DNA from 2 places in the Sinomonas soli genome. Region 2 is predicted to be linked to the other one. Evidence: predicted binding sites of a transcription regulator. Region 2 holds the regulator's gene; the other holds the start of a gene.
The links. The regulator LexA, encoded in region 2, represses DNA repair genes until DNA is damaged. The targets are predictions, from matches to a motif close to TCGAACANNTGTTCGA.

Region 1: ACYVKZ_RS06410 (HNH endonuclease signature motif containing protein) is a predicted target of LexA. The motif match lies at 3,637-3,652, and genes of this name have one in related genera.

What each region holds. Positions count from the first base shown of each region.
Region 1 covers NZ_BAAGSN010000006.1:157,481-164,022, forward strand. Annotated here, with positions in the region: gene ACYVKZ_RS06400 (aldehyde dehydrogenase family protein) at 1-368, opposite strand, end outside; gene ACYVKZ_RS06405 (glycosyltransferase family 9 protein) at 595-1,707, shown strand; gene ACYVKZ_RS06410 (HNH endonuclease signature motif containing protein) at 1,797-3,626, opposite strand; gene ACYVKZ_RS06415 (SDR family oxidoreductase) at 3,764-4,504, opposite strand; gene ACYVKZ_RS06420 (PfkB family carbohydrate kinase) at 4,557-5,966, opposite strand; gene ACYVKZ_RS06425 (D-sedoheptulose-7-phosphate isomerase) at 5,963-6,542, opposite strand, start outside.
Region 2 covers NZ_BAAGSN010000016.1:41,621-48,162, forward strand. Annotated here, with positions in the region: gene priA (bifunctional 1-(5-phosphoribosyl)-5-((5-phosphoribosylamino)methylideneamino)imidazole-4-carboxamide isomerase/phosphoribosylanthranilate isomerase PriA) at 1-449, opposite strand, end outside; gene ACYVKZ_RS16050 (hypothetical protein) at 480-638, opposite strand; gene hisH (imidazole glycerol phosphate synthase subunit HisH) at 642-1,313, opposite strand; gene hisB (imidazoleglycerol-phosphate dehydratase HisB) at 1,397-2,029, opposite strand; gene ACYVKZ_RS16065 (histidinol-phosphate transaminase) at 2,077-3,198, opposite strand; gene ACYVKZ_RS16070 (LysM peptidoglycan-binding domain-containing protein) at 3,288-3,659, opposite strand; gene lexA (transcriptional repressor LexA) at 4,019-4,726, shown strand; gene ACYVKZ_RS16080 (ATP-dependent DNA helicase) at 4,735-6,542, opposite strand, start outside.

The DNA.
Region 1 (6,542 bases), on a different contig from region 2:
GCCTCGGCTCCCGAGCGCACGCCTTCCAAGGCATCGTCGAAGAGGCGGCCCGTCTCCCGGGAGTTCAGGTCGGCGAGCTCGTGGGCCGCCGATTCGACGGCGGCGGCAATCTCCCGCAGAGCCGTGGAGCGTTCCGCCTGCGGCGTGCGTCGCCACACCGCTGACGCCCGGCGGGCCGACTGGAGCGCGCTCTCGACCCGGTGTGCCTCGGCCGCGGCGAGCGCTGCTGCGTCTGCCTCCGTCTCCGTCCCGGAGGCTGCGCCTCCTGCTGCTGCGTCCGCTCCGGATGCATCCGTTCCGAAGGCGTCGTCTCCCGATGGGTGCGGCGCACCCGCGTAGTCTGCCTTGCCCGGCAGGACAGCGCTCATGTCGACCTCCTGTACAACGTCTATCGGCCTACTACCCCTGCCCTCCTCTCCCAAGCGACCCCTTCGGAAGACTTCTCGAGGTCGTTTGCACGCGGGCCCCGGGGGTAGCGGATCCGCACGGAGCCGACTGGAGCCGGGGGTCCGCGGAGGTTCGGGGGGGGGTGCCTGGAGCCCGCAGCCGGAGGTCCGCCGCCGGGCGGAACACAGAGAGATTCAAGGAGACACGATGGCGCGAGCCGCCCACGGTGAGGACCAGCCCTTCGACGGTGTGGACCGGATCGCGGTGCTCCGGGGCGGCGGGATCGGGGACCTGCTCTCGGTCCTCCCCGCCCTCGAAGCCCTGTCAGAGACCTACCGGCCTGCACACCTCACGCTGCTCACGACCCCGCTGCTGGCGGCGCTGCTCGAGGGCCGTCCTGGCCCGTGGGACCGCGTCGTCGTCGTCCCGACCTTCCCCGACGCGCCGGACGCGTCCGGGCACACGTGGCGGGATGACCCGCGCACGGATGACGTCGTCGCTGCGCTGCAGGCCGAGGGGCTCGGGCTCGCTGCCCAGCTGCATGGCGGCGGCAAGAACTCGAACCCTTTCGTCCTCGCCCTGGGCGCCGCCCACACGGTCGGCTGCTCGACCCCGGACGCGGACCCGCTCGACCGTCAGCTGGCGCACCTCTACTACCAGCGCGAGGTGGACCGCTGGCTCGAGGTCGTCTCGCTCGCGGGGGCGGAGACCAGGCATCTCGAGCCCCGGTTGACTGCCGTTCCTGCCGACGCCGACGCTGCCGCTCCCTGGCTGCAGACGGAGGCGAGGGGCCTCGTCGTCGTCCATCCGGGCGCGACCGATCCGCGGCGCCGCTGGCCGGCGGCGCGGTTCGCCCACGTGGCGGCGGCCCTCGCTGAGGAGGGCTGGCAGGTCCTCGTTGTGGGCGATCCGGACGAGCGCGGGCTCGCCGAAGGGATCGCGCACGACGCCGCGCTGGCGGCTCCCAGCGCCGCGCACCTCATCGGGTCGGCGGCCGGGCGGACGGACCTGCACGGGCTCGTGGGCCTCCTCGATGCGGCGCAGCTCGTGGTCGCCAATGACAGCGGTCCACGGCACCTCGCGCAGGCGCTCGGGACTCCAACCGCGTCCGTGTACTGGGGCCCCAACCTGGTCAACGCCGGGCCGCGCCAGCGGAGGAGGCACCGGGTGCAGATCTCGTGGCGCCAGCTGTGCCCGGTGTGCGGGGCCGATGGCACCGACCCCTTCGGCAGGTCCTGCGATCACTCCGAGCCATGGGTCTCCGACGTCCCGGTCGAGGGCGTACTGGCCGACGCAAAGGCCCTGCTCGCTGGGCAGTAGAAAGGCACTCCCCAGCCCTTCACCTGCGTCGGCGCCAGAAGGTGTCACCCCCCCGTCCGCGCTCAACGTGCCTCTTTCCCGTGTCCGCCCTAGAAGGGTGGGGGCGGGTCGTGATGAGGGTAGGTGGTGTAGGCCAGTCCTGCCGGTGAGGTCCAGCGCAGGGTGCCCGGCGGTTCGACCGGTTGAGGTGGTGCGGGTGCGGGTGCCGGTGCGGGTGCGCCGTGCGGAATGGTGCCTGTCTGAGTGGTGTCTGTCTGGGTGAGCGTCCAGTGGCCGCGGGTCTTGAGGCGGTGGTGTTCGCGGCAGAGGAGGGCCAGATTGGCCGCGGCCGTGTGGCCGCCCGCGTGCCATTCGATGGTGTGGTCGGCTTCGGTCGTGGCAGCGGGGCGATCACAGCCGGGGAAGCGGCAGGCGGCATCGCGGGCGCCGAGGTAGCGGCGCATGGCTGCCGTGGGGGCGTAGCGGGTGCGGCCGATGGCCAGGGGCGCCCCGGTGGCGGGGTCTGCCCACAGACGGGTCCAGGTTGCGGCGTCGGCGGCGAGAAGGCGGGCCGCCGCGGGGTCGAGGGGACCGTAGCCGAGGAGTTCGGCGGGAGTGTCTGCGGTGCCGGCGGCGGTCGCCGCGGGCAGGACGAGGAGCACCTCGCACCGGACCCCCGACCGCGCAGGTCCCACAGATCCCGCGGGCACGCCATACTCGGCTCGTGGAGCGAGTCCCGGGGCCGCAGGCGCGTCCGGCACTCCCGCCCGGGACAGTGCTGCGGGCTGGGACAGCGCGGCGGCCCCGGACAGCGCGGCGGGGTCGGGGGCGCCGGGCGGCGCGGCACCGGCGGTAAGGAGGTCGGTGGTGAGGAGGTCGGCGAGAGCGTCGGCGCGCAGCTGAGGAAGGGTCCGGGCCTCGCCGGGTGCGTGCAGGGAGCGGGCGATGGCCTCGAGACGGGTGTCGATCGCCGCCCCGTGCTCCAAGGGCAGGTAGGCGGTGAGCCAGCACATCCCGTCCGGAGCGGGGTCGAGATCGACGCGGCGCCCGGCGGCGGCGTGGGCCTTGCGGGTGGTGAACGGCTCATCCGCGTGGTCCTCGACGAGGCGGCGCAGGCGGCGTGTCAGCGCGGCCGGGGAGGGGATGCGGTCCGGGTCGGCGGGGCAGGCGGCCTCGACGGCGGCGGTCAGGAATGCCGCAAGGCGTGCCGGGGGCACGGGCACGGCGGCATCCAGGACGGTCTTGGCCCGACGTCGGGAGAGCCGCCCGGCCGCGAGGGCGGCCAGGACGGGGGCCGCGGCGGGGTCGCTGAGGGACAGGGCCTCGACGACCAGCCCCCTGGCGGTGCGGGCGGAGACCTTCAGGGCCGCGGAGACCTCCGAGGCCGCGATCGAGGCCGCTTCCGCCGTCCGGAGAGGGTCGGTGCCGTCGCCGGCGCAGAGGTCCACGAGCGCGCCGAGCACGGCGGCCTGCTCGGCCAGGCGGTCCGCCTCGAGCTGCTCGAGGCGGACCAGGCGGCGCACGAGCCCGGCCGCGGCCATCTCCCTCAGCTCCGCCCGCACTACCGACGCCGGGAAGACCTCGAGCTCCTCCGGGGACGCGAACAGCCCCGAGTCCACCCCGTCCACGATGTCCCATAGGCGCTGGCCGCTGTCGCTCAGGTGCTGGGCGCCGTCCGATGAATCGGCATCGGGGTCGGTCCCGACGGAACGGCCGGCCCCGCCCACGGCTGCCGCGGCGAGGTCCTTGTCCGGGGCCCCCCTGAACGCCGCCGAGAGCACCGGCCCCAGCGCACCCGCAGCCACCCCCTGCGGCCGCGCCAGATCGTTGAGCTCCCACTCCAGCCGCAGCCACTCCGGCGGCTCCGGCGGGACCCAGCCAGACGCGCCCTCGCCGAGGGGCCCCTCAGCCCCTGACCCCGATGCATCATCCCACCCCATGTACCAATATTAGTATATGTATTCGATAGAACGAAGACTGTTAGAGCACATCTTCTATTTCTGGAGATGCGGCAGACCGGCGCGTCTCACAGTCCTCCGTAGCTCTGCCCGTAGATGCCGTCGTCCGACAGGCCGGCCTACGGCCAGGAATCCTCCATGGAACCGGCCACGAGCAGCTCGCGGACCTCGCAGCCCCGCGGCTGCGAGAGGGCGAAGAGCACCGAGCGGGCCACGTCCGAGGGCCGGTTGAGGGTGCTGCGGTCGTGCGGCTTGTACTCCTCGGGCCGGTCATCGAAGAAGGCCGTGTCCATGCCGCCGGGGATGAGGGTGGTCACGCCCACCCTCCCCTTCAGCTCAGCGGCAAGGGCCCTGCTGAAGCCGATCACGCCGAACTTGGAGGCGCAGTAGGCCGTGGCCCCCGCGGCGCCGCGGAGGCCGAGGGTCGATGCGACGGTCACCACCCGGCCATGCGACTCGAGCAGATGCGGGACGGCGGCGCGCACCACGGCGGCCGTCCCGAGGAGGTTCACGCGCAGCACGCGCTCCCATTCATCGGCCGGCACCTCCGCGAGTTCGCCGCAGCGGTCGATGCCTGCGGCGCACACCACCGCATCGAGCCCGCCTGCCTCCTCGACCGCGCGGGCGACGGCGGCCTCCGCCTCCTCGCGCACCGAGAGGTCGGCGACCACTCCGGCCACGCCCTCGGGCGCAGGCTGCCGGTCGACGACGATCGGCCGCGCCCCCTGCCCCGCCGCGGCGTCGACGATCGCCGCGCCGAGGCCTGAGGCGCCCCCGGTCACGAGGATCCGGGCGCCGCGGAGCGGCCCGTGGGTGGCCTGGTCGGTCTCGTGGCTGATGCGTGTACTCGTGGTGGTCATGGGAGTCCTTCCGGTTCAGTGGTGATGGTCAGTGGTCTGTCGTCGCCCGGCGTCAGCCGAGCCCCGCGATTGCGGAGGCGAGGCCCGTCGTCGACCGTCCCGGCTCGAGCGGGACGGTGACGACGTCGCCGCCCCACTCCCGCAGGAGTGCGGTCTCGGGCAGCCGCTCTGCGTCGTAGTCGGCGCCCTTGACCCAGACGTCCGGGCGGAGCTCCTTGAGCAGCTGCTCCGGCGTGTCCTCGGAGAAGACCTCCACGGCGTCCACGCAGCTGAGCCCGAGGAGCAGGTCCACCCGATCGGCCTGGGACATGAGCGGGCGGCAGTCGCCCTTGAGGCGTCGGATCGACTCGTCCGAGTTGAGGCACACGATGAGGCAGTCGCCCAGGTCGCGGGCCGCCTCGAGGAGCCGGAGGTGGCCGGCGTGCAGGAGGTCGAAGCAGCCTCCCGCGGCGACCACGCGGCCGCCGGTGGACTGGACGCGCCGGGCAAGGGCGAAGGCGGCGCTCTCCTCCCGCTCCTCCTCCCCCGCGGTCGGCGCCTCCGCGACGCCCCCGGACGCCGCGGGGGGCAGGGGTGCCTGTCCGCGCTCGAGCGAGGAGACCCCGCCCCCGCCGAGGAACTCCACCGCCCCGGAGATGGCGGCCTCGACCGCGCGCTCGAGGCCGTGCCCGGCGGCGAGCGCGACGGCGAGCGAGGCGGCGAAGCGGTCCCCCGCGCCGCACGAGTCCTCGATCCGCAGCCCGGCGGCCGGCGCCGCGATGTGGGTGTCGGCGTCGGGCCCGCACACGAGCGCGCCCCGTTCGGCCAGGGTGACCACGACCGCCTCCGCGTTCCAGCGCTGCCGCAGCCGCCCCGCCGCGGTCGCGACGGCGCCGAGTCCGTTGACCGCCCGCCCGGAGAACGCCAGCAGCTCGGGCAGGTTCGGCGTCACGGCGGCGGCCTTGGAGACCGGCCGGGCGCCCTGCGGGTGGGGGTCCCACACCACGGGGACGTGCCGGGCCGCGGATTCGATCGCCGCGCGGAGGGTGGGGGCCTCCGCAAGCCGCCTGCCGTAGTCGGCGACCACGATCGCGTCCGCACCGGCGATCCGCTCGAGCATCGCCTCGTCGACCAGGGGGAACGGCTTCTGGCCGCAGCCCTCATCGATCCGCGCGACCCTCTGGCCGTCCGCGACGACCCGCATCTTGACCGGCGTCGGGCCGCCGAGCGCCCCGGCGGTCACGCGCACCCCGCTGAGCAGGGCGCGGAGGCGCGCCGCCGCCTGGTCGTTGGAGAGGGCGGTGACGAGGTCGACGTCGTGCCCGTCCTCCGCGAGCATCGTCGCCACGAGGCCGGCGCCCCCCGCGCGCTCGAGCCGGCGGCCCACTTCGACGATGGGCGCGGGGGCGTCCGGACAGAGGCGGCTCGCGTGGCCGTGCAGGTCAATGTCCATGAGGGTGTCTCCCACCACGGCAAGTCTCATCTGGGGTCCCTTCCTGGGATGCTCCGGCCGGGCCGGGGCTGCGGCGCCGGGGTGTCTGCGATGCACGCGTCGAAGCACACGCAGAGGGCGTGGATCGCCACGAGCTGGGACTCCTGCACGTGGCAGTTCCTTCCGTCGAGGAGCACGGCCTCGTCCACCGCCGAGGAGAGCGGATTGGGTCCGGGGCCGGTCATGGCCCAGCTCACCGCCCCGGCCTCCCGCGCCGCCGCGGCGGCGCTGAGGAGGTTGGGGCTCTTCCCGGAGGTGGAGAGGAGCACGACGACGTCGCCCTGCCTGGCATGGGCCCGGATCTGCCGGGCGAAGACCTCCTCGTAGCCGTAGTCGTTCCCGATCGCCGTCATCGCCGAGGTGTCCCCGTGGAGGGCAATCGCCGAGAAGGGGGCCCGATCGCCGTCGTACCTCCCCACGAGCTCGGCCGTGAGGTGCTGCGCCTCCGCCGCGGAGCCGCCGTTGCCGGCCACGAGGAGCCTGCCGCCGTGGGAGAGCCGATGCGCCAGCTCATGCCCCCACCGGGCAAGCACGAGGGAGTGGCGCTCGAGCACCTCGAGGGCCACC
Region 2 (6,542 bases):
CCGCCCTCCTTGGTCCAGCCTCGGCCGGCGAGGGTCGTGCCGCGCACATCGAGGCCGACGGCGATCCGCTCGCCGTGGCGGGCGATCGCCTTGGCGGTCCACTCGGGGTCCTCGATCGCCGCCGTGCCCAGGTTCACCCGTGCCACCCCCAGCTCCAGGGCCGCCTCGAGGGAGGCGTCGTCGCGCAGGCCGCCCGAGAGCTCGACCTTGAGCGAGAGGCCGCGCACGACCTCCGCGATGAGCGCGCGGTTGTCGCCGCGGCCGAACGCCGCATCGAGGTCCACCAGGTGGACCCATTCGGCGCCGGCGTCCTGCCATGCGTGGGCCGCGTCCAGCGGCGAGCCGTAGCCGGTCTCGCTGCCGGCCTCGCCCTGGACCAGCCGGACGGCCTGGCCGTCGACGATGTCGACGGCGGGCAGCAGTTCGAGGATGGGGGCCTCGTCGGTCATGGTGTCTCCCTCAGTGTCGTCTCGGCCGGCTCACGAGGCCGGCAGGGTCAGCAGGTACGCCGCCACGAGGGCGGCCGCGGCGAGCGCCCCGAACGCGATCCAGGTCCAGTTCGGCAGGCCCTGGCGGCGGAACGAGACGGCGCCGCCCACGAGCAGCCCCGCGAGGCCGAACAGCAGCACGGACCACATGCGTCAGGACGCTCCGGCGGCAGGCTTGGCGAGCGACTCGACCCAGTTGCGCAGGAGCCGGGCTCCGGCATCGCCCGACTTCTCGGGGTGGAACTGGGTGGCGCACAGGGGGCCGTTCTCGACGGCGGCGATGAACGGCGCGCCGTGCTCGCTCCAGGTCACGAGAGGGGGCGCCATGCGCGGCTGGGCGACCTCGAAGTCCCACTTCTGCACCCCGTAGGAGTGCACGAAGTAGAAGCGCTCGTCCTCGACCCCGGCGAACAGCGTGGAGCCCTCGGGCACCTTGACGGTGTTCCAGCCCATGTGCGGGACCACCTCGGCGGGCAGCAGCTCGACGGTGCCGGGCCATTCGCCGAGGCCCTCGGCCTCGACGCCGTGCTCGATGCCGCGCTCGAACATGATCTGCAGGCCGACGCAGATGGCCAGGACGGGCCGTCCCCCGGCGACGCGGCGGCCGATGATGCGCAGGCCGTCGACCGCGGCGAGCTCCTTCATGACGGTGGCGAAGGCCCCGACGCCGGGCACGACGAGGCCGTCCGCGGCGAGCGCGTCCTCGGCCTTGGCGCTCAGCGTCACGGCGGCGCCGGCGCGCTCCAGGGCGCGGACCGCCGAGCGCACGTTCCCGGACCCGTAGTCGAGCACGACGACGGTGGGGCGCCCCTGCGGGTCCGGCACCTTCTCCGCGGCGTGCCGCGGATCGACGACGACCGCGCCCGGGGTGCCCTCGGGGGCCGGCGGAAGCGCGTCGGGCGCGGTGGTCACAGGGCCCCCTTGGTGGACGGGATGGCATCGCCGATGCGCGGGTCCGGCTCGACGGCCGCGCGCAGTGCACGGGCGAAGGCCTTGAACTGGGCCTCCACGATGTGGTGCGGGTCGCGGCCCGCGAGGACGTTCATGTGCAGGCAGATCCCGGCGTGCAGCGTGATGGCCTCGAACACGTGCCGCGTGAGCGAGCCGGTGAAGTGGCCGCCGATGAGGTGGTACTCCTGCCCAGCAGGCTCGCCGCTGTGGACGAGGTAGGGCCGTCCCGAGACGTCGACGACAGCGTGCGCGAGCGCCTCGTCGAGCGGCACCGAGGCCTCGCCGAAGCGGCGGATGCCGGCCTTGTTCCCGAGTGCCTGCTTGAGGACCTCGCCGAACGTGATCGCGATGTCCTCGACCGTGTGGTGCACATCGATGTGGGTGTCCCCGGTCGCCTTCACGGTCAGGTCGATCAGCGAGTGCTTGGACAGCGCCGTGAGCATGTGGTCGTAGAACGGGACGCTGCTGGAGATCTCGGAGCGGCCGGTACCGTCGAGGTTGACCTCGACGAGGACCGACGACTCGCTCGTGGTGCGCTCCATCCGCGCGGTCCGCTGGGTCACGGGCGCGGTCTGCAGCTCGGTACTCATGGGTGTGTGTCCTTCGATCAGGCGTCTGCGGGGGGTGCTTCTCTATTCTAGGCGGCGGGCAGGCGCCCGTCCGCGGCGAGGAGCTCCTCGAGGCGGGTGAGGAACGCAGTCGTCTCCCGCTCGGTGCCCGCGGTGACCCGGAGGCTGCCCGGGATTCCGACGTCGCGAACGATCACGCCGGCCTCGAGCAGCCCCTGCCAGGTCCTCTGCGGGTCGTCGAGGCCCGTGAAGAAGACGAAGTTCGAGTCCGAGGACGCCGGGGCGAGGCCCATCCGCTCGAGTTCCTTCACGATGCGGTCCCGCTGGTGCTTGATCTCCTCGACCTCCGCCATGAGTGAGGCGCGGTGTTCGAGCGCGGCGAGTGCGGTGGCCTGGGTGACGGCCGAGAGGTGGTAGGGCAGCCGGACGAGGCGCAGGGCGTCGATGACCTCGGGCGCTGCGGCGAGGTAGCCGAGCCGGGCTCCGGCGAGGGCGAAGGCCTTGCTCATCGTGCGGGTGACGATCAGCCGGGGGCGGCCGGGCAGGAGCGTCAGAGCACTGCGGGTGCCGAGCTGTGCGAACTCGGCGTACGCCTCGTCGACGATGACGATGGCCTGGCTCGCCTCGCCTGCCTCGTAGACGGCCTCGACGACGTCGAGGCCGAGCGCCGTGCCGGTCGGGTTGTTGGGCGAGCACAGGAAGACCACATGGGGCGCGAGCTCGCGCACCTGGCGGGCAGCCGAGGCCGCCGTGAGCTCGAAGTCCTCCTCGCGGGTGCCCTTCAGATACGCGGTGCCGGTGCCGGCGGCGAGCAGCGGATACATCGAGTAGGTGGGAGGGAAGCCGAGCGCCGAACGTCCCGGGCCGCCGAAGGCCTGGAGGATCTGCTGCAGCACCTCGTTCGAGCCGTTGGCTGCCCAGAGCTGCTCGGGGACGAGGCCATGACCGAGGTACTCCGCGAGGGACTCGCGCAGCCGGGTGAATTCCCGGTCGGGGTACCGGTTCAGGCCTCCGACCACCCCGCGGACGGCCTCGACGATGGCATCCTGGACGTCCTGCGGGACCCCGTGGGTGTTCTCGTTGACGTTGAGCTGGATGGGGACGTCGATCTGCGGCGCGCCGTAGGGATGCTGGCCGCGGAGGTCATCGCGAAGGGGAAGCCGGTTGAGTCGTTGAAGCTGGTCGTCCACCGCTCCAGCCTACGCCAGCGCCCTCGGCCGTCCCCATTCGGGGGCGGCCGGGAGGGGCGTCCGTGACGCTCCCGCCGGAGCGGGCGCGGCTACCGCAGGACCGGGACGAGGATCTGCTCGCCGGGGAGCACGCGGACGCCCGTGAGCCCGTTGAGGTCCTGGATCTGGCTGATGGTGACCCGAGGGTCCTGGTTCGGCACGCGCCGCGCCGCGATCGTCCACAGGGACTCCCCCGGCTGCACCGTCACCGTCACGGCGCCGCCGGGGCCGGTGAGGGGCTGGGCGGAGGCCTGGGCTGGCGCAGTGAGCGCCGCCCACGCGACGAGCACCGCCAGGGTCGCGAGGAAGAGCGGGATGACGACGAGGACGATGCGGCCCCGCCGCGTCAGGCGCAGTGCCGGACGGGGGGCCCGCGCCGTGCGGGGCGCCGGGAGCGTGCCGAGATGGATCGCGTGTGCCATGGTCTGCCTTCCCCTGCACGACCCGGGCCCCGCCAACGCGCGGCCTCCGAACCATGTTCTTCGAAGCTCCGACGCAGGGCCGGAGTCCGGATGTGCAGTTTTTTCGAATGCATCTTCGAACTGTTGTGATCCTTCTTAGCACCTGTCGGCGAAGCATGTCCAGACTCGCTCGAACATGTGTTTGAAAGGTGCCCTGAACTGTCCTACGGTGGGAGCAGCACGGGGCACGGGCCCGAACATCGGTCCGGCTGCTCCCTCCGGAGGCCATGGATCCATGGTGCGGAGGGGGTCCGACAGTTCTGGTCCCGAGCCGGCACAGGCCGCGGAATCCCGCGGGCGGGCGAAGGGACAGGGACGGCATGGCACCACGGACTAAGGCGGCGAAGGGGCTGACCGCGCGCCAGAAGAGGATCCTCGAGACGATCCAGCGCTCCGTACAGCTCAAGGGGTATCCGCCCTCGATGCGCGAGATCGGCGACACGGTCGGACTCGCGAGCCTCTCGAGCGTCACCCACCAGCTGTCCCAGCTCGAGAAGCTCGGCTACCTGCGGCGCGACCCCAAGCGGCCGCGCGCCATGGAGGTGCTGATGCCGCTCACGCTCGACGAGGGCGAGCTCAGCGTCAGCGGCGAGGGCGCCGCGGCGCTGCTCGGCGCCGGCGGGGCCACGCTGGAGACGATGGCGTCCGCAGCCGACACGGCCATGGTCCCGCTCGTCGGCCGCATCGCCGCCGGCGGGCCGATCCTCGCGGACCAGGCGGTCGAGGATGTCATGCCGCTTCCCCGCCAGCTCGTGGGCTACGGGGAGCTGTTCATGCTCCGCGTCAAGGGCGACTCGATGATCGACGCGGCGATCTGCGACGGCGACTGGGTCGTGGTCCGGCGGCAGAACAGCGCCGAGAACGGCGACATCGTCGCCGCCCTGCTCGATGACGAGGCCACGGTCAAGACGTTCCGGCAGCGGGACGGGCACACGTGGCTCCTGCCGCAGAACACCCGCTACGAGCCCATCCTGGGCGACGAGGCGACCGTCATGGGCAAGGTCGTCTCGGTGCTGCGCTCCGTCTGAGCCCGGCGTCAGCCCGCCTGCGCGAGCCTTCCGAGCGCATCCAGCACGACCCGGCGGTCGGTGGTCCCCCACAGCGGCGGCAGCGCCCCGCGCAGGAAGGCGCCGTAGCGCTCGGTAGCGAGACGCGAGTCGAGCACGGCGACGACCCCGCGGTCCGCCGTCGTGCGGATGAGCCGCCCGGCGCCCTGGGCGAGGCGGACCGCGGCGTGGGTCGCGGAGACGCTCATGAAGCCGTTCCCCCCTGCCTGCGCGACCGCCCGCGAGCGGGCAGACATGAGCGGGTCGTCAGGACGGGGGAACGGGATCCGGTCGATCACGACGAGCCGGCACGACTGGCCGGGGACGTCGACCCCCTGCCACAGGGACATGGTCCCGAACAGGCAGGTGTCCGGCTCTGCCGCGAACTGCTTCACGAGCGCGCTCATGGACGACTCGCCCTGGCACAGGATCGTGGTGTCGAGCCGCGTGCGCAGCTCGTCTGCGGCCTCCTCGGCCGCGCGCCGCGAGGAGAAGAGGCACAGCGCCCCGCCGTGCGAGGCCGCGAGGAGCGCCTCGAGCTCGTCCAGCGCCTCGGGTGAGACGCCGCGGCCGGGCTTGGGGAGGTGCCGGGCGACGTACAGCATGCCCTGCTTCGGGTAGTCGAACGGCGAGCCCACGTCCACGCCGGTCCAGGTGGGCGCCCCCGGGCCGAGGAGGCCGAGGGCGCCCGCCGTGGGCTCGAAGGCGGAGCCGATGGCGAGCGTCGCGCTCGTGAGCACCACGGTGTGCCCGTCGAACAGCCCGTCGCGGAGCCTGCCCCCGATGCTCAGCGGGGCGATGTGGAGCATCGCCGGCGCCTCGTCGTCGGGCGCGGAGTAGCCCGTGACCGGGTCCGGGGCGCCCATGCGGGTGACCCAGACGACCTCGCGGTTGGCCTCGGCATCGAGGAGCCGCTCGCAGACCTCGAGCACCGCCATGAGCCGGGACCGCGCGACCTGGCGGGCTCCGTCAGCAGACTGGGAGTCGCCGGGCTTCGACTCGGAGAGGGCCACGCGGCAGGCGTCCCGGACGAGGGCGACGTTCTGGGACTGCTCCTCGTTCAGGCCCCGTGGGAGGAGGCCGGTGGGCGCCGAGGTCAGGGAGAGCTCGAGTGCGGCCGCGGCGCCCTGGAGCGCCTCGACCGAGATTGCGCAGTGCCGCCGCGCGCTCGAGGCCGCGGCCTGGATCATCTGCCCGGACAGCTGGGCGCTCACGGCGCCGGTGACGCGGTCGGCGAGCTCATGGGCCTCGTCCACGACCACCACGTCGTACTCGGGCAGGACGTTGAGGCCCTCGAAGGCGTTGATGGCGAGCATCGCATGGTTGGTCACCACGAGGTCGGCCTCGGACCCGCGCTGGCGGGCGAGCTCGCTGAAGCACTCGGCGGCGAAGGGGCACTTCTGGGATCCGAGGCACTCGAGCGCCGTGACGGACACCTGCCGCCACGCGCGGTCGGTCACGCCCGGGACGAGGTCGTCGCGGTCTCCCGTGTCCGTCTCCCCCGCCCACTCGCGCAGCCGCTGAACCTCGCGGCCGAGCTGGGTCGCCGGCCCGGCACCGGGGTGGGCGACCGCGTCCTCGCCGAGGGAGAAGAGCTGGCCCTCGGCCGGCTCGTCGGTCGGGAACCCGCCCTCGAGCTTGTGCCGGCAGAGGTAGTTCGAGCGGCCCTTGACGAGCGCGACGTCGACCGGCCGGTCCAGGTGCGGCGTGACCGCCTCGAGGAGCCGTGGCAGGTCGCGGCCCACGATCTGGGCCTGGAGGGCGAGCGTCGCTGTCGCCACGACGGCCGGGCGCTCGC